3 regions of the Streptomyces sirii genome follow, and region 2 is predicted to be linked to each of the others. Evidence: riboswitches for the same ligand, from Rfam matches in the RefSeq annotation. Region 2 holds a riboswitch; each other region holds the start of a gene.

Region 1 (10,560 bases), 1.7 Mb from region 2:
ATCAACACCCTGGCGATGTCGGTCTTCGAACGCTCGCAGGAGATCGGCATGCTGCGCGCCATCGGCCTGGACCGGCGCGGCATCAAGCGGATGGTCCGCCTGGAGTCGCTGGTGATCTCGCTGTTCGGCGGGGTGCTCGGCATCGGCCTGGGCGTGTTCTTCGGCTGGGCGGCCGGCGAACTGATCAGCGGCTCGCTGCCGACGTACGAGCTGATCCTGCCCTGGGCCCGGATCGGCGTCTTCCTCGCCCTGGCCGCACTCGTCGGCGTACTGGCCGCACTGTGGCCGGCCCGCCGGGCGGCGAAGCTCAACATGCTGGCGGCGATCAAGGCGGAGTAGCCGACCGCCACCCGGCGCCGACCGCGGCGCCGGGGCTCGTCCCGCCGCTGCTCCCCCATGCCTCAAGGGCGTGGGGAGCAGCGGCGACGACGGTGGGAGGGCCTTGCGGCACGGGGGTCAGCCGAGCCCGGCGGAACCCCACACCCGCGTCCGCAACGGCACCCCGGAACCCCCGCCCTCCGGGGTCCGGACGGCCAGGACCTGGTTGACTCCTATCCGGTTCCGCTCGAAGGACAGGGCCGACGCGGCCATGTACAGCCGCCAGACCCGGGCCCGCCCCGCGGACGTCAGGCGCGCCGCCTCGTCCCAGCGCGCCTCCAGGTTGGCGACCCAGCTGCGCAACGTCAGCGCGTAGTGCTCCCGGATCGCCTCCACGTCCCGTACCTCGAAACCGGCCTCCTCCAGCTGGCCGACCGTCCGGCCGACCGGCGCCAGCTCCCCGTCCGGGAAGACATAGCGGTCGATGAACTCATCGACTCGGTAGGTCTCCTCGTCCGACAGCGGACGCCGGGCGATCTGGTGGTTCAGCAGCCGCCCGCCGGGCCTGAGCAGGGAGTACAGCGCGCTCGCGTACTCCGCGTACTGGGCCCGCCCGACGTGCTCGGCCATCCCGATCGAGGAAACCGCGTCGAACGGCTCGTCCTTGATCTCGCGGTAGTCCTGCACCCGGATCTCGATCCGGTCGGCGAGCCCGGCGTCGGCGATCCGCTTGCGGGCGAAGGTGGCCTGCTCCTCGGAGAGGGTGATGCCGACCGCCCGTACGCCGTACTCGCGGGCCGCGTGCAGCACCATCGAGCCCCAGCCGCAGCCCACGTCCAGCAGCCGCTGGCCCTCCCTGAGCCCGAGCTTGCGGCAGATCAGGTCGAGCTTGTCGCGCTGGGCGTCCTCCAGGGTGGCGTCCGGGCCCTCCCAGTAGGCGCAGGAGTAGACCATGGACGGGCCGAGGACCAGCGCGTAGAAGTCGTTTCCGACGTCGTAGTGGTGGCTGATGGCTTCCTTGTCGCGGCGCAGGGTGTGCAGCGGTCCGCGGCGGCGCCGGACCTCCTCGGCGGGCGGCGTGGGCGGTACCGGGGCGCCGGCCAGGGCGAGCAGCTCCCGGGCGGCGGAGCGGATCTCCGGCCGGGCCAGCGCGCGCAGCACGGCGGCGCGTTGCGGCTTGGGGGCGTCGTCGTCGCGCTCCCAGATCATCCCGGCGAGCAGATCGAGCGCCTTGTAGAGGTCCCCGTCGACGTCGATGTCGCCGGCGACCCAGGCGCGGGCCAGGCCCAGCTCACCGGGCTTGAACAGCATCCGGCGCAGCGCGCGGCGGTTGCCGATGACGAGTACGGGTGCCCCCGGCGGGCCGGACTCGCTGCGGTCCCAGGCGCGGATGCGCACCGGGAGGGGGCTTCCCAGCACCTCCTCGGCGAGCTTGGTGAGCCGTCCAGCGGCGTCGGCCATGTCGCACACCTCCGTGTTGACGAGTCGGGCAAAGAAGTTTCACCCACCACGTAAACGCCAATGGGGCGCCCAGATAGTCCCGTTCACACGTAAGAGAACCGCAAACCGCCCGGTTTTCGCCAGAGCGGACACGCCGAAGGGCGCCCGCCCCACGGATGGCGGACGCCCTTCGGGCTGGTCGGAGTAGCCGACCGGTGTTTCAGGAGGCCTTGGCCTTCGGCTTGTCGCCGGCGCCGGCAGCGGCCGGCGCGGGGGCCGGCTTGGCCGCCTCGTAGAACTCCTCGCGGGGGTTCTCCATGGCGCCGAGCGAGACGACCTCGCGCTTGAGGAACATGGCCAGCGTCCAGTCGGCGAAGACCCGGATCTTGCGGTTGAACGTCGGCATCGCCATGCCGTGGTACGCGCGGTGCATGTACCAGGCGAGGCGGCCCTTGAGCTTGATCTTCATCTTGCCCATGACGATCATCGCGACGCCCTTGTGCAGGCCCAGACCGGCGACCGCACCCTTGTTGGCGTGGCTGTACTCCTTCTGCGGGAAGCCCCGCATGCCGGAGACCACGTTGTCACCGAGGACCTTGGCCTGCCGCAGCGCGTGCTGCGCGTTCGGCGGGCACCAGGCGTTCTCGTTGCCGTTCTTGCGGCCGACCAGGTCCGGGACCTGGGCGTTGTCGCCCGCGGCCCAGATGTAGTCGGTGCCCTGCACCTGGAGGGTGGCGCCGGTGTCGACGTGACCGCGCGGGCCGAGCGGCAGACCGAAGCGGGACAGCGCCGGGTTGGGCTTGACACCCGCGGTCCACACGATGGTGTTGGAGTCGACTTCAAGGCCGTTGTTGAGCTTCACATGGCCGTCGACGCAGGAGTCCATGCCGGTCTTGAGGTAGATCTCGACGCCGCGGCTCTCCAGGTGGTCCTTGCCGTAGGCACCGAGCTTCGGGCCGACCTCGGGGAGGATCTTGTCGGCGACGTCGACCAGCAGGAAGCGCATGTCCTCGCGCTTGACGTTGCTGTAGTACTTCGCGGCGTCGCGGGCCATGTCCTCGACCTCGCCGACGGTCTCCGCGCCGGCGAAGCCACCGCCGACGAAGACGAAGGTCAGGGCCTTGCGGCGGACCTCTTCGTCGGTCGTGGAGTCGGCCTTGTCCAGCTGCTCCAGGACGTGGTTGCGCAGGCCGATGGCCTCTTCCACACCCTTCATGCCGATGCCGTTCTCGGCCAGGCCGGGGATCGGGAAGGTGCGGGAGACCGCGCCCATCGCGATGACCAGGTAGTCGAAGGGCAGCTCGTACGCCTCGCCCACCAGCGGGGCGATCGTGGCGACCTTGCGGTCCTGGTCGATGGTGGTGACCCGGCCGGTGAGGACCTCCGCCTTGGGAAGCACGCGTCGCAGCGGGACGACGACATGCCGCGGGGAGATGCTGCCGGCGGCGGCTTCGGGCAGGAAGGGCTGATAGGTCATGTACGACCGCGGGTCGACGACCGTGACGGTCGCCTCGCCGTAGCGCATCTTCTTGAGGATGCGCCGAGCTGCGTACAGGCCTACGTACCCACCGCCTACTACGAGGATCCTGGGACGCTCCGTGGTGCTCATGCATCGAGTATCCACCCCCACATGGGGGGTCGCTCGTGAGCCCCTTCACAAGCAACGAGGGGGTATCTGCTACACTCCGCCGGCTTCGTGACCGACGCCATAGTCCGGACCGGAACCACCGTAGGGCCCAAGGCGTTGGAGACCCCCGTTGATCAGGGCTTGTCGGCCCCCGGCCGGCCGAACCACTCCCTCCGGGAGCGCATCGCTCACGCTCCGGCACCCACGCATCCTCCGGGTCGAAGGGTCTTAGGACCTTCGAATGAGGGTCGGACAAGCAGATTGTTCGCCCAACAGGAGGCTTTTTCATGTGAAGGATTTCACGAACTTTCTTCGCGGCCCCCTCCACGGAACCCTCCGAAGCCCCCCGGAACGCGCTCGGACAAGGGCTCCCGCCCGCTCAAGACGCCGGTCGGCAGAGGCCGTTGCCGACCCCTGCCGCACCTCCGCGGCGCCCCGGCCGGCGACTTCAGCCGGCGATGCTCCAGGCGATGCCGTCGAGGATGTCGTGCTCGCTGACCACGACCTCCTCGGCGCCCGTGCGCTCCATGATCGACAGCAGTACGAGCGCGCCCGCGCCGATCACATCGACCCGGCCCGGGTGCATGACGGGGATGGCCGCCCGCTCGGCGTGGGTGGCCGACAGCAGATGCTCGGTGATCTCGCGAACCTTCGCCAGCGAGATCCGCGCGTGGTGGATGGCCTCGGAGTCGTAGTGGTCCAGGCCCAGCGCGATACCGGCGACGGTGGTGACCGAACCGGCCAGGCCCACCAGCGTGGCGGCCTCGCTCAGCGGGACGGTCCGCTCCGCCCGGTCCAGCGCCGCGGCGATGTCCCCCTTCATGGCGGTGATCTGCCCCGGGGCCGGCGGGTCGGTGATCTCGCCGCCGTGCAGCAGGTGCCGCTCGGTCATCCGCACGCAGCCGACGTCGACGGAGCAGGCGGCGCGGTAGGAACTGCGCGGCGAGGCGTCCTGGGAGTCGCCGAGGACGAACTCGGTCGAGCCGCCGCCGATGTCCACCACCAGGAAGGGCTTGGCCAGGTCCGGGCGACCCGCCAGCTCCTTGGTGGCGCCGTTGAAGGAGAACTCCGCCTCCTGGTCACCGGTGATCACCTCGGGCTCCACACCCAGGATGTCCACGACACCGCGGACGAAGTCCTCGCGGTTCTCCGCGTCCCGGGAGGCGGAGGTGGCCACGAAGCGGACCTGCTGCGCGCCCAGGCTGCCGATCACCGCGGCGTACTCCCGGCAGGCCGCGAAGGTCCGCTCCAGCGCCTCCGGCGCCAGCCGCCCGGTGCGGTCCACGCCCTGGCCCAGCCGGACGATCTGCATCCGGCGGTCGAGGTCCTTCAGCTCGCCCGTCTCCGGGTCCGCGTCCGCGACCAGCAGCCGGATGGAGTTGGTACCGCAGTCGATGGCGGCGACCCGCTTCACTGGGACCCTCCCTTGTCGTCCTCGGCGCAGGGGCTCACGCACGGCCCCTTCTTCCACCACTCCGGCAGCATCGCGATCGCCTCGTCCCCGAGCGGGTTGACGCCGGGACCGGCCGCCAGCGAGTGGCCGACGAGGACGTGCAGGCACTTGACCCGGTCGGGCATGCCGCCCGCGCTCGGGAAGCCCTGGAGCACCTCGATGGCGTCCCGCCGCCGGATGTAGTCCTCGTGGGCCGCGCGGTAGGCGGCGGCCAGCTCCGGGTCGGACGCCAGCCGTTCGGACATCTCCTTCATCACGCCGTCGGCCTCCAGCGTGCCGATCGCGGAGGCCGCACGCGGGCAGGTGAGGTAGTAGAGCGTGGGGAAGGGCGTGCCGTCCTCCAGGCGCGGCGCCGTCTCGACGACGTCCGGCTGGCCGCAGGGGCAACGGTGCGCGATGGCGCGCAGCCCGCGGGGCGGGCGGCCGAGCTGCTCCTTGAAGGCCGCGATGTCCGCGGCGGTGGGCTCGGTGGGCTCGGTCTGGGGCGGAGGGGTTTCCATGTGCGCTTTCGGTGAGGTGGGTGGTGGGGCGGCGGTGCGGACCGCCTGGTGTCGACAGTACGGGCTGCCCCGCGCCGGCGGTACGGCCCGAGGCGCACCCCCTAGCGCTTGTCGGCCGCGTCGACGGCGCTCCACAGATTCTCGTACCAGGGGCGCCGCGCCGCCTGCGGTCCCCTCGGGGCGGCGGCGGAACCGGAGCCGTCCTGGACGAGGTAGCCGGTCTCCCCCGGCATGACGTAGTGCAGTTGCCGGCGGGCCTGCTGGCGTACGTACTCCGGGTCCTGCCACCGGGCCCGCTGCTCGCGCAGCCGGTCCAGCTCGGCACCGGCGTCCTGGGCCTTGCGGCGCTGTTCGGCGATGTCGGAGCGCTGGGAGATGTACTGCCTTATGGGGTACGCGAGGGCGACCACCAGGGAGCACATCACCAGCGCCAGCAGGGCGGCGCGGCCGGTGAGGCGGTTGCGGCGGGGCGGGCGGGCTCGGTAGACGCGGGCGGCGGCCTGCTCGCCGAGCGCCTTGAGTCGGGTCGCGGTCGAGAACCGGTCCGCGGGCACGTCGTCTCCCCTTCACTGACTGACGCCGGACTGCATCAAGCAGGTACGTCCCCGGCAACGGTACGGGACCGTCGCCGGGGACGTACGGAGGTGCTCGGCCGTAACGTCAGCCGATCAGCCGTGACGCGGAGCTCCGCTCCGCGTCAGTTCGCCGGGCGCTGCACCGAATCAGTTCGCGGAGCGCTGTACTGATTCAGTTCGCGGAGCGCTGTACTGAATCAGTTCGCGGAGCGCTGTACTGATTTCAGTTCGCGGAGCGAAACCGCGGGAAGGCGGAGCGGCCGGCGTAGACCGCGGCGTCGTCGAGGATCTCCTCGATGCGCAGCAGCTGGTTGTACTTGGCGACGCGCTCGGAGCGGGCCGGGGCACCGGTCTTGATCTGGCCGCAGTTGGTGGCGACGGCCAGGTCGGCGATGGTGACGTCCTCGGTCTCACCGGAGCGGTGCGACATCATGCACTTGAAGCCGTTGCGCTGGGCCAGCTCGACGGCGTCCAGGGTCTCGGTCAGCGAGCCGATCTGGTTGACCTTCACCAGCAGCGCGTTGGCGGAGCCCTCCTCGATGCCGCGGGCGAGGCGCTCGGGGTTGGTGACGAACAGGTCGTCGCCGACCAGCTGGACCTTGGCGCCGAGCTTGTCGGTGATGACCTTCCAGCCGGCCCAGTCGTCCTCGAACAGCGGGTCCTCGATGGAGACCAGCGGGTAGGCGTCGACCAGCTCCGCGTAGTACTCGGTCATCTCGGCGGCCGAGCGGGACTGGCCCTCGAACTGGTACGTGCCGTCCTTGTAGAACTCGGAGGCGGCGACGTCCAGCGCGAGCGCGATGTCCTGGCCGGGGGTGTAACCGGCCTGCTTGACGGCCTCCAGGATGAGGTCGAGGGCCTCGCGGTTGGAGCCCAGGTTCGGGGCGAAGCCGCCCTCGTCGCCGAGGCCGGTGGACAGGCCGCGCTCCTTGAGAACCTTCTTGAGGGTGTGGTAGACCTCCGCGCCCCAGCGCAGCGCCTCGGAGAAGGACTCCGCGCCGATCGGCGCGATCATGAACTCCTGGATGTCCACGTTGGAGTCGGCGTGCGAGCCGCCGTTGAGGATGTTCATCATCGGCACGGGCAGCACGTGCGCGTTCGGGCCGCCGAGGTAGCGGAACAGCGGGAGGTCGCTGGCCTCGGAGGCGGCGTGCGCGACGGCGAGGGAGACGCCGAGGATGGCGTTGGCGCCGAGCGAGCCCTTGTTGTCGGTGGCGTCCAGGTCGAACATCGCCTGGTCGATCAGCCGCTGCTCGGTCGCGTCGTAGCCGACGAGCTCCGGGCCGATCTGCTCGATGACGGCCAGGACGGCCTTCTCGACGCCCTTGCCGAGGTAGCGGTTCGGGTCGCCGTCGCGGAGCTCGATGGCCTCGAAGGCGCCGGTCGAGGCGCCGGACGGCACGGCGGCACGGCCCGTGCTGCCGTCGTCGAGGCCGACCTCGACCTCGACCGTGGGATTACCTCGCGAGTCGAGAATTTCGCGGGCTACGACGACGTCGATGGACGGCACGTTGTCTCCTTCGTGGGTGTCTGGAGTTCTGCAGCACGAGCCTAACGGCCCGGGGCGCGTGCGCTTGCCCTTGGCCCGCTCCGTGGGACGGAATGACGGAACAAAGAGCCCAAAGGCGCAGTTCACGGGATGTTTCGCCACACTGTTCGCTGAGCGGGTAAAAGCGCGAGACGCAGCTGGTCACGGCGGTGCGGACCGCGGCGCATGGAGAAGCCCCGCCGCGGCGCGCTGGGGGGAGTGGCGCGCCGGACGGGGCGGTCTCACGGAGGAACGGGGCCCGCCGCTTCGGCGGGCGGGAGTCCCGGTGAGCGGACGGCTCAGATGCTGAGCTGCTGACCCGGGAAGATCAGGTTCGGGTTGCCGCCGATGACCGACTTGTTGGCCTCGTAGAGCGACTTCCAGTTGGTGCCGTGGGCCTTGGCTATCTTGGCGAGGGTGTCGCCGGACTTGACGGTGTAGTCGCCGCCGCGCTCGGACTTCTTCGGGGCCGGCTGGGCCTTCTCGGCCTTGGGGGCCGGGGCCTTCTTCACCTCGGGCTTGGCCTCGTCCTGCTTGGGGGCGGACTTGGTGGAGGTGTCGAGGTCGGGGGACGGGCCACCGGAGGTCAGGCCGCCGGCACCGGCGCAGGACCAGGCACCCGGGCCCTGGATGGCGAGGAGCTTCTCGGCGGCGGCGATCTGCTGGGCCTTGGTGGCCAGGTCGGCGCGCGCCGCGTACTGGGTGCCACCGGCGGCGGCCCAGCTGGAGTTGGAGAACTGCAGGCCACCGTAGTAGCCGTTACCGGTGTTGATCGACCAGTTGCCACCGGACTCGCACTGGGCGACCTTGTCCCAGGTGGCGACCGAGGCGGCGGAGGCGGACGTGGCGCCCATCAGCGGGACGGCGACGGCGGCACCGGCGACACCGGCGAGGGTGGCGACGCGGACGGCCTTGGAGGGACGACGGTGCTTGCCCTTGTTGATCAGCATGGTTCGTTCGTTTCCTCACCGACGCCTACGAGGTGAGCTGTCGGGTTCGGGCTGTGAGTCGCCCGGCCGGGCGCGCGTGGCGCACCTGGCTTCACCCCAAGCCGACTGACCCGCTTTCACGGACCGGGCCGGCGCCTACCTTGGTTCCCCCGCTCCTGCCTTCGGCGCTTGCGCGTCAACTACCTCCGACCACCGGCAGGATTCGGCGTGTGATCGAAGGGGCCCGCTTTGGCGAGCGGTCCTGACCGTAAGCAGTAATCCCCTTGGTGTTCAAACCCCACCTTCTGAACCAAGTTGACCGTTTTTGATCACGGGTTGGTCACATATCTGCAGGTGGGACCCGTTATGACGGCGGCGGGCGGATCTGCCCGCCCGCCGCCCAACGAGAGCCTTGTCTCACTTTCCCAAAGGGGACGAATACGGCGAACTAGCCTGCCGCATGCCCGAGATCGAGCCGCTGACCCGGCTGGATCAGGTTCTCGTCGGCCCCGATGACGCCCTCGTTGCGCTCGTAGAGCGCGGGCCAGCCGCCGGGCAGCCGGTGGGCCGCGGCGATGGCTGACAGGCTGTCACCCGGGCGCACGGTGTAGTCGCCGTCCGCCGGGTCCGTGCGGCGCCCGTCGTCGCCGCGCGAGGCGTGCCGGCCGCCGGGCGACCGGTCGCCGCCGTCGTCCTCGCCCGGGTCCGCGTCGCCGCGGTGCTTGCCCTTGCCGGGCGTCTGGCCGGGCGTACCGCTCGGGTCCGTACGGCCGGCGTCGCCGGCGGGGTCGGTGGGGCGGGAGGCGTCGTCGCCCTGGTCGCCGGGGGTGGCGGAGTCGGACGGCTCCGGGGTCTCGGGGGTGTCGCCGCCGTCGGACTCGGACGGCGCCGGCGTCTCCTGGGACGGCTCGTCGCCCGCGTCGTCGCGCGAGTCGTCGGACGATCCGTCGTGGGAGCCGCCCTGGGATCCGTCATGGGACCCCTTGGGCTCGGCCTCGTGGTCGCCCTCGTGAGCCTTGGAGTCGTCCGGGTCGCCGGGGTCATCGGACGAGCCGGTCGACGGGGGCTGGTCCCAGGGCGCCGGGTCGGCGTCTTCGTCGGACGGGTCGGGCCGCGGCGTGCTCGTGCTGCCCGGGTCGACCTTCGGCGCGCGGCCGTCCTTGGTGAGCCCGGCGTTGACGGCGCAGCTCGGCCAGGCGTCCGGGCCGCGGTCGTCGAGGATCGATTCGGCCACGGCTATCTGCTGGGCGCGGCTGGCGAGATCGGGGCGCGAGGCGTAGGCCCCGCCGCCGTAGTCGTCCCACATCTCCTGGGTCAGCTGCAGCCCGCCGTAGAAGCCGTTGCCCGAGGCGGCGCTCCACACCCCGCCGCTCTCGCACTGGGCGACCCGGTCCCAGGTCGCGGTGTCGGCGGCGTGTGCCCCACTGGCGGAGACCAGGGGCAGTGCGAGCCCCGCGCCGGTCACTCCCACCGTGACAAAGATGGCCGGTGCTTGACGGGGGCGACGATGTCGGCCGTTCCCGGAACGCATGCGGATGCCTTTCGCGCGGCGGTTGAGTTGTTCGACGACCGTTCGATTCCCCACCCCATCGGACGTCCGCTTATGCGTGCGCCCGCGTGAACGAATCGTGAATCCTGTCGACCGTCGATCGAAAGGTAGCCGGGGTCACGGGTAGTCACAAGCCGGTGTAGCGCAGATCACGCGGAGGTCACGCTGCTGACGCTGCGTCACCTTCGGCGATACCCCCGGTCAGGACCGTTCGGGCGTGAACTCCACCGGAAGGGACCGCAGTCCGCGCATGATGAGCCCGCCGCGCCAGCGCAGATCATCAGGATCCGTGGCAAACCGGATGTCCGGGAGCCGGGTCAGGAGCGTGGCGAGCGCGGTCTGCCCTTCGAGCCGGGCGAGCGGTGCGCCCAGGCAGTAGTGGATGCCGTGCCCGTATCCCAGATGCTGATTGTCACGTCGGGTCAGATCGAGAACATCGGGTTCGACAAAGCGTGACGGATCACGGTCCGCGGCGGCCAGCACCACCAGTACGGGATCGCCCTCGGCGATCCGCTGCCCGCCGAGCGTCAGCTCCTGCGTCGCGAACCGCCAGGTCGCCAGCTCCACGGGCCCGTCGTAGCGGAGCAACTCCTCGATGCCGGTGGCCAGCAGCTCGGTGTCGCCCGCCACCATCGACTTCT
Region 2 (10,560 bases):
GCGCGTACGACACCGGCGCGTACGACACCGGCAGTTATCCGACCGCGGTATCAACCGGGGCATACGAGACAACGGGCGCATATGAGACGGCCGGTGGCTACGACACCATCGGCCGGCAGGCCACCGCGGTCGAGGAGACCGCGGCCTTCGAGGCCTCGGCCTTCGACACCTCCGGCTTCGAGACCGCGAGCTACGAGGCCACGGCGATCTGGCCGGCGGCCGACCCGCAACTGATCGCCGGGATCCCCGCACAGGCCGGTCCGCCGCCGGGCGACACCGACCAGTGGGAGACCGCCACTTGGGAAGCGGGCACACTGCACGACGACCGCTCCGACGATGACGGCGGCTTCGACGACGGCGGCGCCGCCTCCGACGAGGCCGCCGCCGTGGCGGACGCCATGACGCAGGCGATGCCGGTGACCCCCGCGGACCCCGCCCCCGTCGGGCGCCGGGTCACCGGACCGCCGGCCGGGAAGGCCGTCCGCGGCCGGGGCCGGCGACGTCCGGCCAAACGGTCGGCGCTGCTGACCGTCGCCGTTCCGTCCGTCGCCGCCATGGGAGTGTGCGGTGTGGCGGCCGCGTCCGTCGCCGGTATCGGCGGGGACGACAAGAACGACACCACCAACCAGGCCGGGCCGGTCGACCCGGGGGCGGTCAAGCCCTCCGCGGCCAACAAGAAGCTCGACACCCAGCTCGCCGGGCTCAGCGCCGGCGCGGACGACTTCCGCGACCGGGCCAGCCGCACCCAGGAGCGGATCGACCTCAAGGAGCGCCAGGCGCTGGAGCGCAAGCGCAAGGCGGAGGAGGCGGCCCGCAAGGAGGCGATGCGGCCCAAGTTCGTGCTGCCGGTCAGCCAGCACGGGCTGAGCGCGCTCTTCGGCCAGGCCGGGGTGAACTGGATGTCCGTCCACACCGGCATCGACTTCCCGGTCGACTACGGCACCCCGGTCCTGTCCGCCACCGACGGCACCGTCCGCACCCAGTGGAACTCCGCCTACGGGAACATGGCGATCGTGACCTCGCCCGACGGCACGGAGACCTGGTACTGCCATCTGAGCAGCACCAAGATCCGCTCCGGGTCGATCAAGGCCGGCGACCAGATCGCCTATTCGGGCAACTCCGGCAACTCGACGGGACCGCATCTGCACTTCGAGGTGCGGCCCGGCGGAGGCTCGGCGATCGACCCGCTGCCGTGGCTGCGCAGCCACGGGCTCGACCCGAACTGACCCCCGGCGTACCGTTCCTGCAACGTCAGGCGTGCCGTTCCCGCAGCGTCGGGCCGGCGCCCGCTTCCCCGTCCTGCGCCGGCCCCCGTCCCGACCGCCTACAGCTTCTCGACGGGCGCGTACCGCAGCAGCAGCCGCTTGGGCTTCTCGCCGCCGAAGTCGATGGTCGCCTCGGCGTTGTCGCCGCTGCCCTTGACGCCGACGACCGTGCCGAGCCCGAAGCTGTCGTGGGTGACGCGGTCGCCGACGGCCAGCGAGACCACCTCGCGGTCCTTGGTGCGCCGGGTCGCGAAGCCGCTCGGGCCCTTCGAGCGGGCCGACGAGAGCGTGGCGCCGATGCCGCCGCCGAGGCCGCCCGTGCCGCCGCCCCTGGACGAGAGGTTGCCCATGGACGCCGAAGGCGTCGCCGGACCCGTCCGCCGCCACTGCACGTAGTTGTCCGGGATCTCCTCCAGGAACCGGGAGGGCGGGTTGTACGACGGCTGGCCCCAGGCGCTGCGCATCGTCGAGCGGGTGACGTAGAGCCGCTCGCGGGCGCGGGTGATGCCGACATAGGCCAGCCGGCGCTCCTCCTCCAGCTCCTTGGTCTGGCCCAGCGCCCGCATGTGCGGGAAGACGCCGTCCTCCATGCCGGTCAGGAAGACGACCGGGAACTCCAGGCCCTTGGCGGTGTGCAGCGTCATGAGGGTGATCACGCCGCTGCCCTCCTCGTCCTCGTCCGGGATCTGGTCGGAGTCGGCGACCAGCGCGACCTGCTCCAGGAAGTCGGCGAGGGTGCCCGGGCCCGGGGCGGCAGCCCCCGATGTCGCGGCCTCGCCGCGGTCCTGCTCGAACTCCAGGGCCACGGCCGCGAGTTCCTGGAGGTTCTCGATCCGGGTCTCGTCCTGCGGGTCGGTGGAGGCCTGGAGCTCGGCGAGGTAGCCCGTGCGCTCCAGGACGGCTTCCAGGATCGTGGCGGGCCCCGCGCCGGACTCGACGATCGTGCGCAGCTCCTCCATCAGGACGTTGAAGCGCTTGACGGCGTTGGCGGAGCGGGCCGCCATGCCGTACGCCTCGTCGACCCGGCGCAGCGCCTGCGGGAAGGTGATCTTCTCGCGCGAGGACAGGGCGTCGATCATCGCCTCGGCGCGCTCGCCGATACCGCGCTTGGGGACGTTGAGGATGCGGCGCAGCGGGACGGTGTCCTCGGGGTTGGCGAGCACCCGCAGATACGCCAGGACGTCGCGGACCTCCTTGCGCTCGTAGAAGCGCACGCCGCCGACGACCTTGTAGGGCAGACCGACCCGGATGAAGATCTCTTCGAAGACTCGGGACTGGGCGTTGGTGCGGTAGAAGACGGCGACGTCGCCGGCCTTGGCGTCGCCGGCGTCGGTGAGGCGGTCGATCTCGTCGGAGACGAACTGGGCCTCGTCGTGCTCGGTGTCGGCGACATAGCCGGTGATCTCGGGGCCGGCGCCGGCGTCCGTCCAGAGGTTCTTGGGGCGGCGGTTCTCGTTGCGCTCGATGACCGCGTTGGCGGCGGACAGGATCGTCTGGCTGGAGCGGTAGTTCTGCTCCAGCAGGATCGTCGTGGCGTCCGGGTAGTCCTCCTCGAACTGGAGGATGTTGCGGATCGTGGCACCTCGGAAGGCGTAGATCGACTGGTCGGCGTCGCCGACGACGCACAGCTCGGCGGCCGGGATGTCGGCCGTTCCCCGGCCGACCAGCTCGCGCACCAGGGTGTACTGGGCGTGGTTGGTGTCCTGGTACTCGTCGACGAGCACATGGCGGAAGCGGCGGCGGTAGTGCTCGGCGACGTCCGGGAAGGCCTGGAGCAGATTGACCGTCGTCATGATGATGTCGTCGAAGTCCAGGGCGTTGGCCTCGCGCAGCCGCGCCTGATACATCGCATACGCCTCGGCCAGCGACTTCTCGAACCCGTCGGCCGCCGTCTGGGCGAAGGTCTCCTCGTCGATGAGCTCGTTCTTGAGGTTGGAGACCTTCGCGCTGAAGGACTTGGGCGGGAAGCGCTTGGGGTCCAGGTCCAGATCGCGGCAGACCAGCGCCATCAGGCGCTTGGAATCGGCCGCGTCGTAGATCGAGAAGGAGGAGGTGAAGCCGAGCTTCTTGGACTCGCGGCGCAGGATGCGCACGCAGGCGCTGTGGAAGGTGGAGACCCACATGGCGTTGGCGCGCGGGCCGACCAGCTGCTCGACGCGCTCCTTCATCTCGCCCGCGGCCTTGTTGGTGAACGTGATCGCGAGGATCTGGCCGGGGTGGACATGGCGCTCGGCGAGCAGATGCGCGATGCGGTGCGTGAGCACCCTGGTCTTGCCGGATCCGGCGCCCGCGACGATCAGCAGCGGGCCTCCGGCGTGCACGACCGCGGCCTTCTGCTCGTCGTTGAGCCCCTCCAGCAGCGCGGCCGGGTCGACGGGCGGACGGGCGGCGCCGTCGCGGTAGTACGCCTCGGTGTGCAAGGGCGCGTCGAACCTCCCGCCGAAGAGGTCGGCGGGGACCTCCTCCGGGACCGGCTCGTGCTCGTCCTCGGGAGGCGGCGGGTGCTCCTCCTCGCCCTTGGGGCCGAGGTCCGCCAGAAAGCTGTCGTCAAAGAGGCTGCTCATCGCCCACCGAGTCTAGGCCGCCGCACTGACAGCGCGCCGGGGAGTCCACGATTGTCCGTGCCGGGGCAGGTCAGGCGACCGGAGGCGGAACCGCCGGGTGCCGGCCGACTACCCCGAACCCGACATCTGACGCAACACCCCCCGCCGCGCGTTCAGGTCACAAAAAGGTTTCGGGCATATCGAACATCAGCCTTCACAGGAGCCACACGAATTGGCTAACGTCCTCGCTCAGGCAGCCCGCCTCCCCGCGGTCGACAGCTTCCGCACGGGCCGCCGCGCCGAGTCCGGCCCTGCCATCAGGCATCCGGAGCCGGGGACCCACCAGCACCACCGGGGTGAATCGATCCAGCGGCCGTCGTCGGCGGCCGCACGGACCGTAGGGCAAGCCTTCCGTCAGCGACACCGCCCGAACCCGACAGCTAACCCGGTAGGCGGTCCACGGAAGGAGTTGCCGGCCTTGGCGTCCCATCGCAAGCCGCGCACCAGCGTTCTCATCTCGCCCGGTAGCCGGCGTACGGCGGCCGGGCTCACCACCGCCGCGCTCGCCTCGGTCACCCTGCTCTCGCAGTCCGCCGACGCCGCCCCCAGGGCGCCCAGACCCTCGATCGAAGAGGTCAAGAAGAAGGTCGACGACCTCTACCACCAGGCCGAGGTGGCCACCCAGAAGTACAACGCCGCCAAGGAGCGCGCCGAGCACCAGAGCGCCACCGTCGACGGTCTGCTCGACGCCGCCGCCAAGCGCGCGCAGCGGATGAACGAGTCCCGGCGCGAACTGGGCACCTTCGCCTCGGCGCAGTACCGCACCGGCGGCATGAACCCGACGGCGCAGCTGATGCTCGCCAAGGACCCGCAGCAGTTCGTCGACCGCAGCCACCTGATGGAGCGGCTGACCAGCCGGCAGAAGCAGGCGGTCACCGACTACCAGGAGCAGGCGGCGGCCGCGGCGCGGCAGCGGGCCAAGGCCACCAGCAGCCTGGAGCAGCTGCAGCACTCGCAGGCCTCGCTGAAGGAGTCCAAGCAGTCCGTCCAGGGGAAGCTGGCCGAGGCCCGGCAGCTGCTGTCGCGGCTCACCGCACAGGAGAAGGCGCGGCTGGCGGAGCTGGAGCGCCAGAAGGAGGAGGCGGCCCGGCGCAAGGCCGCCGAGGAGGCGCGCCGGCAGCAGGAGGCCGAGCGCCAGCGGCAGCAGGACGGCTCGACGGGCGACTCGACGGGTGGTCAGACCGGCGGCGGCACCAGCGACGGCGGCTCCACCGGGGACTCGTACGCCACCAAGGCGGAGAAGGCCCTGGCGTTCGCCCGCACCCAGATGGGCAAGCCGTACGTCTGGGGCGCCACCGGGCCCAGCTCCTACGACTGCTCGGGGCTGACGCAGGCGGCGTGGAAGGCGGCCGGGGTCGATCTGCCGCGGACGACCTGGGACCAGGTCAAGGTCGGCCAGCGGGTGGCGACCAAGGATCTTCAGCCCGGTGACCTGGTGTTCTTCTACGACGACATCAGCCACGTCGGCATGTACATAGGCGGCGGCAAGATGATCCACGCTCCCAAGCCGGGCGCCTACGTCCGCGAGGAGTCGATCTACTACATGCCGATCTACGGGAGCGTCCGCCCGGCCTGAGGCCGGCCCCGCCTCCCTGTGAGGACCGCTCCTTCCCGAAGCGCCCCAGGGCGCTCGACAAGGCCACCCCCCACGGGTCACCCCCCACACGCCACCGCGCGGCCATCGGCTCCGGATTCCGGAGCACGGTGACCGCGCGGTGTGCCGTAGGGGAGGGGCGCCGCCGTCAGGTCCAGAGCACCGCGATGAAGATGTTGGCGATCGTGAGCCCGCCCACCGCGCCGAACAGCGGCGCGGGGACCTTCTCCTCGTCCCGCTTGACGTAGACCAGCGCCAGGATCACCACCAGGACGGCCATCTTGACGCCGATCTTGATGTTGTTGACCGGGTGGTCCTGGGCCTGGTTGAGGCCGACCAGCACGATGCCGGTGACCAGCATCGTCAGCGCGCCGTGCAGCATGGCCGGCACGAAGCGGGCGGTGCCCGCACCCATCGCCTTCATCTGGGTCAGAAAGCCGCCCAGCAGGGAGGCGATGCCGATGATGTGCAGGCCGACGAAGACATTGATTACTACGTCCATAGTGCTGGATCGTAGCCGCCGTATAGCACGGTCTTTCCGGCAGGGCGTCCGCAATCGCCGCTTCGGTCACGGCAGACCGGTCCCGGTGTGCAGGCGGCGGCGGTGCGGTCAACCGCGCACCCGCCGCGGTCGAAAGCGAGCAATGCCAGCCAACCGGACTCACCCCCGTGACGCTCAGGCTTAGCGTCCTCCTCCAGGCGGCCGACATCCCGCCATCACCGGCCTCCGTGCCGGTGTTCCGTCGGCCGCCCCGCCGAGAGGTGCGGCGGCGGTCGGCTCCCCCGTTGCCGACCGCCGCCGCGCCCTCGGCCCGAAGGGAAGGAAGTGACGGCCACCGTGGCCTCGCACCGCAAGCCCAGGCAGCATCCGCTCGCCGCGCTCACGGGCGGTTCGCGCAGCGCGCGCACCGTCCGTACGGCCGCCACCCTCGCCCTCGCGGGCGCCGCCACCGCCACCGCCTTCGACGGCACCGGCCAGGCGGCCCCCTCCCCCACCCCCGACCAGGTCAAGGACCGGGTCGACGCGCTGTACCAGGAGGCAGAGGTGGCCACACAGAGCTACAACGGCGCCAAGGAAGCCGCCGACACCGCACGCGAGGAGCTGAGCAGACTGCAGGACGAGGCCGCCCGCCGGACCGGGAAGCTGAACACGGCCCGCGCGGAACTGGGCGCCGTGGCCGCGTCCCAGTACCGCGCGGGCGGCATGGACCCGACCGTTTCGCTGCTGCTGTCCGAGGACCCGCAGCGCTATCTGGACGGCGCCGCCGTGCTGGAGCGCGCGGGCAGTCATCAGGCGGCCGCGGTGGCCGGATACGCGCGTCGGCTCGGCAGCGTGCGGCAGGTCCGTCAGCGGGCCGAGGACACCGCGCAGCGGCTGGTGTCCACCGAGGCCGGAGTGAAGAAGCACCGGGTCACCATCGTCCGCAAACTGGACGCCGCCGAGCAGCTGCTGGACCGGCTGACCGCGGAGCAGCGGCGCCGGATGGCGGGCGCGGACGGCTCCCGGGGCGGCGCCCGCGCGGACCGGGGAACGGGCCGCGGTGACGGCCTGCTCGGCGGGATCCCGGCCGGCTCGGCGGCCGCAGCGGCCTCGGCGGCCGCGCTGGCCCCCGACTCCCGGGCGGCGCGCGCCGTTTCCTTCGCCTACTCCGCCCTCGGCAAACCGTACGTCTGGGGCGCCACGGGGCCCTCCGCCTACGACTGCTCGGGCCTGACCCAGGCCGCCTGGGAGTCCGGCGGCGTCTCGCTGCCCCGCACCACCTACACCCAGATCAACTCCGGCCCCCGCATCGACCGCTCCCAACTCGCCCCCGGCGACCTGGTGTTCTTCTACACCGGCATCAGCCATGTGGGCCTGTACATCGGCGACGGCAAGATGATCCACGCGCCCCATCCGGGCGCCCCGGTACGTATCGCGCCGATCGACCAGATGCCGTTCGCGGGGGCCACCCGGCCGGCGTAGGGCCGCCGGGCCGGCGCGGGGACTCCGGTGGAGGGGTCAGGGCTTCAGCTGTGTGCCCAGCCACCGGAAGACCTGCGGCACCTGCTCGCGCCAGACCGCCGTGGTGTGGCCGCCCGCGTTCGCCGAGATCTGCTGCACGGTCACCGTGGTCGGCGGCTTCGCCAGCTGGCGCAGGCCGATGCCCGCCTGGTAGCCGTCGCCCGCGGCGCCCGAGACGTACAGCGCCGTACGGGGCGGCCGGCCGGCGGCGTTCGCGGACTTCAGGATGTGGATCGGGTTCGACGAGATCCGCAGCTGGGGGTCCTTGCCGGCCAGGGAGTCCGGTTCGAGGGCCGGGTCGTTGTAGCCGGACAGGGCGACCGCGGCGCGGTAGCGGTCCGGGTGGGACAGGGCGAGCTTGGTGGCGCAGTGGGCGCCCGCCGAGTAGCCGGCCAGGGCCCAGGAGTCGGGCCTGTCGCCCACCCGGAAGTTGTCGATGACCATCTTGCGGACGTCGACGGTCAGCCAGCTGTCGGCGTTGACCTTGCCGGGGATGTTGACGCAGCCGGTGTCGGCGCCGGTGAGGAGGTTGGTGCGGGGCGCGACCAGGATGAACGGCTTGATCTGGCCGCGCTGCATCAGCGGCCGGAGCTGCTCGGCGACGTGCAGGGACCCGAACCAGGCCTTCGACGAGCCGGGGTAGCCGGGCAGCAGCTCGACCACCGGGAACCTGGTGTTCTTGTAGGCGGGGTCGTTGTACTGCGGCGGCAGCCAGACGTACACCTCGCCCCGCACGCCCGAGATGCGGCCCTCCAGGTCGGTCATCTGCACGCCCGCACCCATCCGCGGGTCGTCGCCGGGGCGGAACTGCTGGAGCTGCTTGGGCTCGTTCTTGATCTGCTTGCCGCCCATGCCGTCGGGACCGAGGTCCTTGGCGACCGCGACATGGCTGTCGGTGCCGAGCAGATCGCCCCAGGTGTCGTAGAGGTTGTTGGAGTTGTTGACCAGGACGAAGACCAGGGTGATGGCCGTGACCTGGGCGAACAGCAGCATCAGCAGCCGGGCCAGGCCGCGCACCAGGGCCGGCCCGGCTATTCGGCCCCATAGGGCGAGCGGCACCACGACGGCGACGATCAGCAGCACGACCGAGGTGAGGAGGAAGGGCGTGCCCGTCAGGCTCATCGGGATCTCGCTTCCAGGACGACTATGCGAAGGACGTGGGGATGGTTCGGGCCCCGCCTTCGGCAGTGAGCCTCTCCGCGCCCTTAGATGGCGATCCGCGTGGTCCTGGTTGCCCGCCTTAGGTCCTTCTTTACCCCTTCCCGCACCCTTCCGCCCCCGGGCGGCACGCCCTCGGCCCTGGCCGTGCGTGCGCCGGCGGCCTGGCGCCCGCCGCCGGCCGAAGCGCAGGTCAGGGCGTCAGACCAGGCGCCGGGCCGCCGCCCAGCGGGTCAGCTCATGGCGGTTGGACAACTGCAGCTTCCGCAGGACCGCCGAGACATGCGATTCGACGGTCTTCACCGAGATGAACAGCTGCTTGCCCACCTCCTTGTACGCATAGCCGCGGGCGATCAGCCGCAGGACCTCGCGCTCGCGCTGGGTGAGGCGGTCGAGGTCCTCGTCGATCGGCGGGGCGTCGGTCGAGGCGAAGGCGTCCAGGACGAAGCCGGCCAGCCGCGGGGAGAAGACCGCGTCGCCGTCGGCCACCCGGAAGATCGCGTTGACCAGGTCCGTGCCCGTGATCGTCTTGGTGACATAGCCGCGGGCACCGCCACGGATGACGCCGATGACGTCCTCGGCCGCGTCGGAGACCGAGAGCGCGAGGAAGCGGACCGGGCGCTCGGCGTCGGCCGACATCGCGGCACAGCGGCGCAGCACCTCGACGCCGCCGCCACCGGGGAGGTGGACGTCCAGGAGGACGACCTCGGGGCGGGTGGCGGTGATGACCGTGATCGCCTGGTCGACGTCGGCGGCCTCGCCGACCACCTCGACGCCGGTGCGCTCGGTCTCGCCGATCTCGGCCTGGACGCCCGTACGGAACATCCGGTGGTCGTCGACGAGTACGACCCGTACGGTCCGGCCCTCGGCCGCCGCGTCGCCGCTCCCGCCCTGCTGTGCGCCCTCGCTGCTCATGTCTTCCGCCCGTCCGTTGGTGTCTGCCCCGTCATCATCCCGCGCCCCGTCCGGCGCCGCCGCCACCGGCCGCGGCTCGCTCGGCCCCGGGCGCGGCCCGCTCGGCCCCGTCATCCCTCACGCTCCGACGCGGCGCGCTCCATCTCCAGCTCGACGACCGTGCCGCCTTCGGGGGCGGCGCGCAGCCGGGCCGTGCCGCCGTTGCGCTCCATCCGTCCGATGATGGACTCCCGCACACCCATGCGGTCGGCGGGAACCGCGTCCAGGTCGAAGCCGGGGCCGCGGTCGCGCACCGAGACGAAGACCGTACGGCCCTCGACCTCGGCGAAGACCTGCACCGCGCCGCCCTCGCCCCCGTACTTGGCGGCGTTGACCATCGCCTCGCGTGCGGCCTGCATCTGGGCGTCCAGCGGGTCGTCCAGCGGGCAGTCGCCGACGACCACGACCTCGATGGGGACGCCGTGGTGGTCCTCCACCTCGGCGGCGGCCTTGCGGACCGCCTCCGCCAGAGTGGCCGGCTCCTCGTCCTCCTCCTTGCCGCGGCCCTCGGGTTTGTAGAGCCAGGCGCGCAGTTCGCGCTCCTGGGCTCGAGCCAGGCGCGCCACCTCCCTGGGGTCGTCGGCGTTGCGCTGGATCAGGGTGAGGGTGTGCAGGACGGAGTCGTGGACATGGGCGGCCACCTCGGCGCGCTCCTGGGCGCGGATCCGCATCAGCCGCTCTTCGGAGAGCTCCTGCATCATCCGTACGAGATAGGGGCCCGCCAGCAGCGCGATGCCGACGACGACGGCGAGCGCGGCCTGCAGCACCGAGCCCAGATGCCGCACCGAGCCCTGCAGCACGACGATGCCCGTCACCCCGACGCCGACCAGCAGCACCCCGGCCGCGCCGCGCAGCACCGGCAGCAGGGCCTTGCGGCGGCCGAGCTCCAGCCACTGGGCGCGGCGGGCGTTGTCCGCCTGGCGCCACACCAGGGCGACACCGGCGCCGATCAGCAGCACCGGCCACAGATAGCCGTTGGCCTGG
Region 3 (10,560 bases), 1.1 Mb from region 2:
GACGTAGTCCGCCCGGCCTCCTTGGGAGAGGTGTTCGACGAGGTAGGCGTACAGATCCATCCCCTCGTCGGCCTCCACCGCGTCGGTCACCAGGCCCAGCCGCGACGACAGCCGACCCTCGCCCGCCCGGTCGTCGCGAGTGAAGATCACTCCTTGCAGGCCCCGGGCCGAGCGGTTGTGCCCGATCTGCAGAGCCAGAGTGCTCTTCCCGCAATCCATGGTTCCGGAGAAAAATACCAATTCGGGCACGGCTGTGGGGTGGCCTTTCGCGTCGGGTCGGAGGCGTCGCAGCGGGCGCGGGCCGCGGGCGGCGCCGTCGGGCGTGCGGGGTCGGGCAGGAGGTGCGGAAGTGCGGGTCAGGTACGGACTTCCAGGAGCGGCACCAGCTGCTCCATGGGGGTCATCGAGCCGTGCATCCCGACCATCTCCGATTCACGGGGCTCTCGTTCGCTCGCGATGATCACCATGTCGGCGTGCGCGGCCGCGACGACATCACCGATCCGTGCCCGTACCCGGTCGTCGACATGCGGTCCGAACCACCCGGCCGCGATGGCCTCCTCGCGGCTCGCGACCCACATCTGCTCGCCGACCACCTCGCGCCATACGGCGAGCACATCGGCGGCCGCGCCCTGGTGTGCGTAGACATGCCGGGCCCGGCCCTCGCCGCCCAACAGGCGTACGCCGGCGCGCAGTTCCCAGTCCTCGTCGAAGTCGATCCGGGACTCGGGGTCGAAGGGGATGTCGATCATGCCGTGGTCGGCGGTGACGTAGAGGGCGCTGCGCGGCGGCAGCTGCTCGGCCAGCCGCTGGGCGAGCCGGTCGACGTACATCAACTGGCCGCGCCAGGCGTCGGAGTCGACACCGTAGCGGTGCCCCTTGCCGTCGACCTCGGAGTAGTAGGTATAGACCAGCGAGCGGTCGCCGGCGGCGAGCTGCTCGGCGGCGAGGTCCATCCGGTCCTCACCGGAGAGCCGGCCGTGGAAGGTGCCGCCGCTGAGCGCGACCTTGGTGAGCGGTGTCTGCTCGAAGTTCGGCGCCGAGACCTGGCAGGTGTGGACGCCGGCGGCGTCCGCGAGCTGGAAGACCGTCGGATACGGCTGCCAGACATACGGGTCGGTCCACGGGTACCAGCGCAGCTGGTTCATCAGGGCGCCGGTCGCCGGGTCCTCGCAGGTGTATCCGGGCAGGCCGTGGGCGCCCGGCGGCAGGCCGGTGCCGACCGAGGCGAGCGAGGTGGCGGTGGTGGAGGGGAAGCCCGCGGTGAGCGGGCGGCCGCTGCCGTTGAACGACGTGCCCAGGAGCGAGGTGAGGAACGGCGCCTCCTCCGGGTGGGCCCGCAACAGCTCCCAGCCCAGGCCGTCGATCAGGAAGACGCAGACCCGGTCGGCGGGGGCCAGCTCCATGGTCGAGGCGAGGTCGGGAACGCCGAGGCCGGCGGCGACGGTGGGCAGCAGATCGGCGAGCGAGCCGGTGCCGTAGAGGGGTACCGGGGCGCCGAGCGGATCGAGCGGTTCGGGTTCCGGCCAGACGGGGGCGATGTCGACCATCAGCGCGGGTTCGTGGTGGCCGCGGTGGCCTCGGAGAGCGCCTGGGCGAAGGCGAGCGTCTCACGGACCGAGTCCGGACCGTCGCCGGCCTCGCTGACCCGCAGCGAGAGGTCGTCGGCGGTGGAGGAGCCGGTGTAGCCGTGGTCCGCCTCGCAGTTGGGGTCGCCGCAGGCCGCGGGCTCCAGGTCCAGGCGCGCGACGGCACCCCAGCCGATGGTCAGCACGACCTCGCGGGGCAGCTGGCCCGGGGTGTAGGACTCGGGGTTGGCGACCACGCGGCTGAGCACCACGGAGGAGATCCGGCCCAGCTTGACGGACTCGGTGGACGTGGTGGCGTACGGCGAGGGGGAGGTGGCGTCGGCGGCCTGCTCGTCGGTGTGGCTGACGATGAAGCGGGTGCCGGTCAGGACCAGGACCGTGACATGGCGGCGGACCTCGTTGGCGTCGAAGGTCGTCTCCTGATGGACGAGGTACGACACCACCGGCTCACTGCCGACTGCTGCCTGCACCGCCTCGGCCACGAGCGTCGGGTAGTAGCCACTGCGCTCGATCGCCGCGCGCAGCCCCTGGGTCGTCGTACCGGTCTTCGCCATGGGGTCCATCCTACGGGGCCTGCCGGGCGCCACGGGCCCAGTGGGGGGCGAGGGGCCGCTCAGTACGCGGGCAGGCGGCGAGGGCCCAGGTCGGTGGTGGCGGGGGGCCGGGCCAGGCGGACGGCGGCCCCCAGGACGGAGAGGCCCTGCGGGGCGACCACGACCGGTTCGAGGTCCACGCCGACGACCTCGGGGTGGTCGTCGACGAGCCGGGAGACCCGCAGCAGCAGCTCCGCCAGCGCGGCGGTGTCGACGGGCTGGGAGCCCCGCCAGCCGAACAGCAGCGGGGCGGCGCGGATCGAGCGGATCTGCTCGGCGACCTCTTTGTCGGTGGCGGGGATGAGGCGGTGGGCGATATCGCCGAGCAGCTGGGAGGGGGCGCCGGCCAGGCCGAAGGAGAGGACGGCGCCGGCGGCCGGGTCGATGGCGGCGCGGACGACCGTGTCGACACCGCGCGGCACCATCGCCTGCACGACCGGGCGCAGCTCCTCGGGTGAGCCGAGGAAGTCGGTCAATTCGGCGTAGGTACGGCGGAGTTCGGACTTGCTCGCGATGTCCAGGCGGACCCCGCCGAGATCGGAGCGGTGGCGTAGATGAGGGGCGGTGGTCTTGAGGGCCACCGGGTAGCCGAGGCGGGCGGCCGCACGCACGGCGGTGTCCGGGTCGGGGGCCGGCAGGACGGGGCGGGTGTGGATGCCGTAGCGGGCGAGCAGGGCGGCGGCGTCCTCGGGCGGCACCGGGACGGAACGGCCGCTGGGGACGTCGGGAGCCAGGCGGTCGAGGAGGCGGTCGATGTCGGCGCCGGCCGCCGCCTCCTGGATGTCGTCGTACTCCGGCACCCGGCCCGGCTCGGCGGCCTCGCGGCGCCAGGCGGCGTAGCGGACGGCCTCGGCGAGGGAGCGTACGGCGCGCTCGGCGGCGGGGTAGGCGGGGATGCGGAGAGGGGCGGTGCGGGGTGCGGCCGCGGTCTCGGGGTTGCGGGTGGGCGGCGGCGGTGTGGCGCGGGCGGACGGCGGCGGGCCGGGAGGGATCGGGGGGCGGGCGGCGGCCACCCCCCGGTGCGGAGCGGCAGGGGGAAACGGTGGGACCGGTGGGGCGGGCGGAACCGATGGGACCGGTGGGTTCGACGAGGCCGGTGCGGGACGGGGCTCTGCCGGGGCGGATTCCGGTGACGGGGCCTGGGCGCCGTCAGCAACCGGGGCGGCGGAGGCTTGGGGCTCATGGGGCTCGGGGGGCGCCGCCGGTGCCGCTGGTGCCTCCGGTGCCGCTGGTGCCTCCGGTGCCTCCGGTGCCTCCGGTGCCGCCAGCGTCTCGGCCAGGTCGTCCATCGCCAGGTGGACGACCGTGACGGTCTTGTGCGGATGGGCCGCGGCCGCGCTGCGTAGGGCGGCGGCGAGCGCGATGCCCTCGCCGGCGCCCGGGGAGGCGCCGTCCTGCTCCCCCACCCAGGGGATGGCCGTGACGATCACGGCGTCGCAGCCATCGACCGAGAGCGTCTCGGCGAGCGCCCCGCGGAAGTCCTCCGGTGTGGCCGCGGAGGGCAGCACTCGGGGGCGCAGCGGGCGCAGCCGCTCGGTCAGGCAGGCGTCGTAGGCCAGCAGCGCGAGGGACTCGGAGTTGCCGAGGATGGCGATGCGGGGGCCGGCCGGCAGCGGCTGGGAGGCCAGCAGCAGCCCGGCGTCGATCAGCTCGGTGACTGTGTCGACGCGGATCACCCCGGCCTGGCGCATCAGGGCGGCGACCGTGCTGTCGGGGACACGGACGGTGGGTACGGCGTGGCCGAGCGGGGCGGTGCCGTTGTGCCGGGCTCCCTTGGCGACCACGACCGGCTTGACGGCGGCGGTACGGCGGGCCAGCCGGGCGAACTTGCGGGGGTTGCCGATGGACTCCAGATAGAGGATCACGACATCGGTGTCCGGGTCGTCGTGCCAGTACTGGAGCAGGTCGTTGCCCGAGACGTCGGCGCGGTTGCCGGCCGAGACGAAGGCGGTGATACCGGCGATGCCGCCGTCGCCGGGGCCGCGCGCGTGCAGTCCGCTGAGCAGGGCGATGCCGATGGCTCCGGACTGGGTGAACAGGCCGATGTGGCCGGAGCCGGGCATCCGGGGGGCGAGGGAGGCGTTGAGCCGGACGTCGGCGGCGGTGTTGATCAGGCCGAAGGCGTTCGGCCCGATGAGCCGCATGCCGTACGAGCGGGCCTGGCGGAGCAGGGCGCGCTGCCGCTCCCTGCCCTCGGGGCCCGACTCGGCGTAGCCGGAGGACAGGATCAGCACCCCTTGGACGCCGTGTTCGCCGCAGTCCCGGATGACGTCGGGGACGCTGTCGGCGGGGACGGCGATGACCGCGAGGTCGACCGGCTCGGGGATCTCTCCGAGCGCACGGACCGCCGGCACCCCTTCGGGGTCGAGCCGCCGCATGTCCTGGGGGAAGGCGTGGTTGACGGCGTGCACCCGGCCCGTGAAGCCGCAGGTGAGGATGTTGCGCAGCGCGGTGCGGCCGATTCCGCCGGGGGCGCGACCGGTCCCGATGACGGCGACCGAGCCGGGGGCCAGCAGCCGCTGCACGGAGCGGGCTTCGGCGCGCTGCTCGCGGCCGCGCATCACGGCCACGGACTGCTCGGTGGGCTCCAGGTCGAACTCCAGCCGGACCACGCCGTCTTCGAACGTCCGCTTCTGGGTGTACCCGGCGTCCGTGAAGACCTTGATCATTTTGGAGTTGGCGGGCAGCACCTCGGCGGCGAACCGCCTGATGCCGCGCTCACGGGCGACCGCCGCGATGTGCTCCAGGAGGGCGGAGGCCACTCCCCGCCCCTGATGGGCGTCCTGGACGAGGAAGGCGACCTCGGCCTGGTCGTCCTCGGGGTCCTTGGCGGGCAGGCCCTGGTCGTTGATCCGGTCGTAGCGGACGGTGGCGATGAACTCACCGCCGACCATGGCGGCGAGTCCGACGCGGTCGACGTAGTCGTGGTGAGTGAAGCGGTGCACATCGCGGTCGGACAACCGCGGGTAGGGGGCGAAGAAGCGGTAGTACTTCGACTCGTCCGAGACCTGTTCGTAGAAGGAGACCAGCCGCTCGGCGTCATCGGGGGTGATGGGGCGGATCCGCGCCGTGCCGCCGTCACGCAGCACCACATCGGCTTCCCAGTGGGTCGGGTATGCATGATCCGGCGGCTTCTGCATGCGGACAGAGTACGACCGGGCACTGACAACCGGCCCTCCCGCGTACGCTCGGGGCAGGACTCAGGGCTGCCGGAGCACTCCCGGCAGCGTGAGAGACTGGTCTAGACAACAGTCACGACTTTGAAGGGCAACACCATGGCTGAGCGCCGCGTCAATGTCGGTTGGGCCGAGGGCCTGCACGCCCGCCCCGCGTCGATCTTCGTCCGTGCGGCCACCGCTTCCGGCGTCCCGATGACGATCGCCAAGGCTGATGGCAACCCCGTCAACGCGGCCTCCATGCTCGCGGTCCTGGGCCTGGGCGCCCAGGGCGGCGAGGAGATCGTGCTGGCTTCCGACGCCGACGGCGCCGAGGCCGCGCTCGACCGCCTGGCGAAGCTCGTCGCCGAGGGTCTCGAGGAGCTCCCCGAGACCGTCTGAGTCCCCCAGGACCCTGTACATGCGGCGGCCCCGCCGCGGAGACCGGAACCCGGTCGCCGCGGCGGGGCCGTTTCGCTGCGGTCGCATTCATTTCCCCGTCGGCAACCCGCCCGAAAATGCCTCACCGCGGCACCGCGCCGCACCGCCGCTGAATCAGCTCTCCGGAAAGGCCGTACGGCTCGGCGCCCGGCACGGAAGCACAGGAATTGCGAATAAGGGCGGACGGCGGACCGAAATGCTGGCTCTGGAATAGCGGCGCTATACGAAAAACCGCCGCGCGGCCTTCGCACCCCATTCCCCCGCGCGCCTTTCCCCCTGCCCACCTCTTTGTATACGGGGCCCTTGTTAAGAGCGGGCGCGCGCTGTGTTGACGGGCCGTTTCGGATCCCTCACCTCGGCCTTGGCCGGGCGCCGCAGCCGGTACACCGGAAGCGAACGCTCGATATGAGCCGCCATCAGGGTGCGGGCGCGTTCCGCGTCCCCCCGGGCCACCGCGTCCAGCACCGCGCCGTGATCGTCCCAGGACTCGCCGGCCCTCGTCGGCGGCTCCACCGCGTACATCCACTCGATCTTGCGCCGCAGCTGGGTCAGCAGCGCGGTCAGGCTGGGGCTGCCGGCCGCCTGAGCGAGCGTCTCGTGGAACCAGCCGTCCAATTGGCGCAGGTCCGCGGGGTTGCCGTGCCGGGCCCGCTCACGTCCGAGCCGCACCAGGCCGCGCAGCACCTTCAGGTGGGCCGGGCTGCGGCGGGCGGCCGCGCGGGCGGCACCCAGCGGCTCCAGCAGCGCGCGGATGTCCAGCAGGTCGGCGGCCTCCTGCTCGGTGGGCTCGGCGACACAGGCGCCCGCGTGGTGGCGGGTGGTGACAAAGCCCTCCGACTGCAGGGTGCGCAGCGCTTCGCGGACCGGCACCCTGGAGACGCCGTAACGCGCCGCCAGGATCTCCTCGATCAGCCGACTCCCCGGCGCCAGCGCGCCGGAGACAATGTCCTCGCGAATCGCCGTGCACACCGCATGCGCGGAAATATGGCCTCGCATCGTCCGTGCCTCCGCCGTAATCCCCGGGAAACGCCGCCGGTTGACGACATTTCCGTGACTCTATTCGACCGGGACGGCTTTTCCGACGGACTCCGGTTATCCATGGATATTTTTTGGCCAATGGACGGATCCGACGTCGGGCGAAGCGGCGCATCAGTCGATGAAGCGGTGCGGCATCGGGCGAAGCGGAGGCGGCTGCGATGGATCAGACGTTGACGCCGTGCGCGCGCAGATACGCGATCGGGTCGATGTCCGAGCCGTAGTCCGGGGTGGTGCGGGCCTCGAAGTGCAGGTGCGGGCCGGTGACGTTGCCGGTGGCACCGGAGAGGCCGATCTGCTTGCCCGGGGTGACGCTCTCGCCGACCGAGACGGAGATCGACGACAGGTGGCCGTACTGGGTGTACGTGCCGTCGTTCATCTTGATCACGATGTTGTTGCCGTACGAGCCGCCCCAGCCGGCCTCGACGACGGTGCCCGCGCCGACGGCGTGGACGGAGGTCCCGGAGGCGGCGTGGAAGTCGATGCCGGTGTGGCTGCCCGAGGACCACAGGCTGCTGGACGCCTTGTAGGCGGTCGACACGTAGGAGCCGGCGATCGGGGCGACGAAGGCGTTGAGGCGCTTGCGCTCGGCCTCGCGGGCGGCGCGCTCCTTGGCCTCGCGCTCGGCCTTGGCCTTCTTGCGGGCCGCCTCGGCGCGGCGCTGGGCCTCCTCGGCCTGCTTCTTGGCGACGGCCTCGGCCTTCGCCCGCGCGGCGGCGGCCTCGGCGTCGGCCTGCTGCGCGTCGGCCTGGGCCTCGATGCGGTTGGCGAGCTCGTCACCGAGGACGACGGCCTGCTGCAGACCGGTGTCCTGGGTACGCGCCTCGTCCGTGGCGGCCAGCGCCGGCGAGGCCACCGAGGCGACAACGCCGGAGGCCGCGAGGGTGGCTATGCCTGCGATGTTGCGGGTCGAGCGGGCGGTGCGGCTCGCACGACGGTGCTTCCCGGTGGCACGTATGAACGCCATGTACTGGCTTGTCCTTTCCTTCCTTCTCGCCTACCGGGTTAGCTGACGGGTTCGGAGCAGGAAGGTCTCCTACGGGCTCCTCCGGAGAGGGGTCCGATTCACCCCAGGGGACGTGTGGGTCCCCGGCTCCCCTGGCTCGCGCCGTACGGGGACTCGGCGATGACTGTCCGGTGCCACTGTTGTGGCGGAGTTGTGACGAACAGCCGGACCGACGCTAATCGGGGCAACTTTCGATCGCCAAACAGAACCGCTTTTTTGTGCGGGATGCCACAAGAAGCGTCGCGGCCAGTCGTCATAAACCGGACATACGGCGGCTCCCGTGGCAGTGGAGCACCACGGGAGCCGCCGGTCGGACCTGATCTGCCGTCATACGGGGCGGCCAGGACGTGCCTTCCGGCTCGGCCCTAGCCGCCGACGACCGTCACCTCGCCCAATCCCAGCGCCTTGACGGGCTCGGCGATCTGGGCCGCGTCACCCACCAGGACCGTCACCAGCCGGTCCACCGGGAAGGCGCTGACCGCCGCCGCGGTCGCCTCGACCGTGCCGGTCTCCGCGAGGCGGGCGTACAACTGCGCCTGGAAGTCGTCCGGGAGTTGCTGCTCCACCTGGTCGGCCAGCGTGCCCGCGACGGCCGCCGCGGTCTCGTACTTCAGCGGCGCGACCCCGACGAGGTTCTGGACGGCGACATCGCGCTCCTCGTCCGTCAGCCCCTCCGCCGCGAGGGTCCGCAGCACCTGCCACAGGTCCTGGAGCGCCGGGACGGTGGAGGCGGTGTCCACCGAGCCGCTGATGGCGAGCAGGGAGGCGCCCGTCGCTCCCTCGGGGGAGCCGGGGGCGGTGGAGCGCAGTACCTGGCCGAAGGCGCGCACCCCGTAGGTGTAGCCCTTCTCCTCCCGCAGCACACGGTCCAGCCGGGAGGTGAGGGTGCCGCCCAGGCAGTACGTGCCGAGGACCTGCGCCGGCCACACCCGGTCGTGCCGGTCGGCGCCGATCCGGCCGATGAGCAGCTGCGTCTGGACGGCCCCGGGGCGGTCCACGATCACCACACGGCCGGTGTCGTCGGCGGCGATCGGCGCGGCCTTCAGCGGCTCGGCCGTCGAGCCGCTCCAGGCGCCGAGGGTCTCGGCGAGCGCCGCGTCCAGGTCGACACCGGTGAAGTCGCCGACGACGACGGCGGTGGCCGTGGCGGGCCGCACATGGGCGTCGTAGAAGGCCCGGACGGCCGCCGCGTCGATGCGGGCCACGGTCTCCTCGGTGCCCTGGCGGGGCCGCGACATGCGCGCGGTGGCCGGGAACAGCTCCTTGGACAGCGCCATGGCGGCACGCCGGGCCGGGTTCGCGAGCTCGTGCGGGATCTCGTCGAGGCGGTTGCGCACCAGCCGCTCGACCTCGCTGTCCGGGAAGGCGGGGGCGCGCAGCGCGTCGGCGAGCAGGCCGAGCGCGCGGGGCAGCCGGGAGGCCGGGACCTCCAGGGAGACCCGTACGCCGGGGTGGTCGGCGTGCGCGTCCAGCGTGGCGCCGCAGCGCTCCAGCTCGGCGGCGAACTCCTCGGCGTCGTACTTGTCGGTGCCCTCGGACAGCGCACGCGCCATGATCGTGGCGACGCCGTCCAGGCCCTCGGGCTCGGCGTCCAGCGGCGCGACGAGGTTGACCTCGACGGCGACGACCTGCTGACCGGGGCGGTGGCTGGTCAGCAGCGTGAGCCCGTTGGGGAGTTGGCTGCGGTCGGGGGCCGGGAAGGCCCACGGCTTGGGCGCGCCGCCCCGGGGCTGGGGGTGGAAGTCCATGGTGCTCATGGGGGACCCTGCGCGGTTGGTGGCGTCGCTCACTGGTCCGCCTCCCCTTCCTCGGTGTCGGCGGCGTCGGTCGGCTCGGTGGGTTCGTAGACCAGCACGGCGCGGTTGTCGGGGCGCAGCCGGGCCTTGGCGACCGCCTGCACCTCCTCGGGGGTGATGTCCAGAACACGCCGCACGGCGGTCAGCGCGAGCTGCGGGTCGCCGAACAGGACGGCGAAGCGGCACAGTTCGTCGGCGCGGCCGCTGACCGTGGCGAGGCGGTCCAGCCATTCGCGCTCCAGCTGGGCCTGCGCGCGCTCCATCTCCTCCGGGGTGGGGCCCTCGGCGGCGAAGCGGGCCAGCTCCTCGTCGACGGCGCGCTCGATGTCGGGGACCTCCACGCCACCGGACGTCTTCACGTCCAGCCAGCCCAGCGAGGGCGCGCCGGCCAGCCGCAGCAGACCGAAGCCGGCCGCAACGGCGCTGCGGTCACGGCGCACCAGCCGGTTGTACAGGCGGGAGGACTCGCCGCCGCCCAGGACGGTCAGCGCCAGGTCGGCGGCGTCCGCCTCACGGGTGCCGTCGTGCGGCAGGCGGTAGGCCGCCATCAGGGCGCGGGAGGGCACGTCCTCCTCGACGACCTCGCGCAGCTGGCCGCCCATGACGTCGGGCAGTGTGCCGTCCCGGGGCGGCTGCTTACCGTCGTGCGAGGGGATCGAACCGAAGTACTTCTCGATCCAGGCCAGCGTCTGCGCGGAGTCGATGTCGCCGACGACCGACAGCACGGCGTTGTTGGGCGCGTAGTACGTACGGAAGAACGCCCGGGCGTCCTCCAGTGAGGCGGCGTCCAGGTCGGCCATCGACCCGATGGGCGTGTGGTGGTACGGGTGGCCCTCCGGGTACGCCATGGCCGTCAGCTTCTCGAAGGCCGTGCCGTAGGGGACGTTGTCGTAGCGCTGGCGGCGCTCGTTCTTGACGACGTCGCGCTGGTTCTCCAGGGACTCGTCG

What was found. Region 2 has a riboswitch for cyclic di-AMP ahead of WAB15_RS25285 (NlpC/P60 family protein). Riboswitches for the same ligand answer to the same signal wherever they lie in the genome.
Region 1: it holds a riboswitch for cyclic di-AMP, as region 2 does, so the genes downstream of both, WAB15_RS17185 (transglycosylase family protein) here and WAB15_RS25285 (NlpC/P60 family protein) in region 2, are expected to answer to the same signal.
Region 3: it holds a riboswitch for cyclic di-AMP, as region 2 does, so the genes downstream of both, WAB15_RS30190 (M23 family metallopeptidase) here and WAB15_RS25285 (NlpC/P60 family protein) in region 2, are expected to answer to the same signal.

What each region holds. Positions count from the first base shown of each region.
Region 1 covers NZ_CP147982.1:3,850,113-3,860,672, forward strand. The annotation lists gene WAB15_RS17150 (ABC transporter permease) at 1-339, shown strand, start outside; gene WAB15_RS17155 (class I SAM-dependent methyltransferase) at 457-1,779, opposite strand; gene WAB15_RS17160 (NAD(P)/FAD-dependent oxidoreductase) at 1,979-3,367, opposite strand; gene WAB15_RS17165 (exopolyphosphatase) at 3,834-4,799, opposite strand; gene WAB15_RS17170 (DUF501 domain-containing protein) at 4,796-5,338, opposite strand; gene WAB15_RS17175 (septum formation initiator family protein) at 5,440-5,892, opposite strand; gene eno (phosphopyruvate hydratase) at 6,137-7,423, opposite strand; gene WAB15_RS17185 (transglycosylase family protein) at 7,741-8,391, opposite strand; cyclic di-AMP (ydaO/yuaA leader) riboswitch at 8,399-8,609, opposite strand; gene WAB15_RS17190 (transglycosylase family protein) at 8,819-9,841, opposite strand; gene WAB15_RS17195 (cytochrome P450) at 10,121-10,560, opposite strand, start outside.
Region 2 covers NZ_CP147982.1:5,576,966-5,587,525, reverse strand. The annotation lists gene WAB15_RS25295 (M23 family metallopeptidase) at 1-1,226, shown strand, start outside; gene pcrA (DNA helicase PcrA) at 1,325-3,829, opposite strand; cyclic di-AMP (ydaO/yuaA leader) riboswitch at 4,111-4,279, shown strand; gene WAB15_RS25285 (NlpC/P60 family protein) at 4,287-5,444, shown strand; gene WAB15_RS25280 (hypothetical protein) at 5,611-5,964, opposite strand; gene WAB15_RS25275 (NlpC/P60 family protein) at 6,289-7,425, shown strand; gene WAB15_RS25270 (alpha/beta hydrolase) at 7,462-8,586, opposite strand; gene WAB15_RS25265 (LuxR C-terminal-related transcriptional regulator) at 8,824-9,537, opposite strand; gene WAB15_RS25260 (PspC domain-containing protein) at 9,648-10,560, opposite strand, start outside.
Region 3 covers NZ_CP147982.1:6,699,860-6,710,419, reverse strand. The annotation lists gene WAB15_RS30220 (thymidine kinase) at 1-249, opposite strand, end outside; gene WAB15_RS30215 (alkaline phosphatase family protein) at 357-1,547, opposite strand; gene WAB15_RS30210 (DUF5998 family protein) at 1,547-2,140, opposite strand; gene WAB15_RS30205 (GNAT family N-acetyltransferase) at 2,200-5,319, opposite strand; gene WAB15_RS30200 (HPr family phosphocarrier protein) at 5,455-5,736, shown strand; gene WAB15_RS30195 (GntR family transcriptional regulator) at 6,082-6,771, opposite strand; gene WAB15_RS30190 (M23 family metallopeptidase) at 6,977-7,777, opposite strand; cyclic di-AMP (ydaO/yuaA leader) riboswitch at 7,790-7,946, opposite strand; gene WAB15_RS30185 (M16 family metallopeptidase) at 8,182-9,564, opposite strand; gene WAB15_RS30180 (M16 family metallopeptidase) at 9,603-10,560, opposite strand, start outside.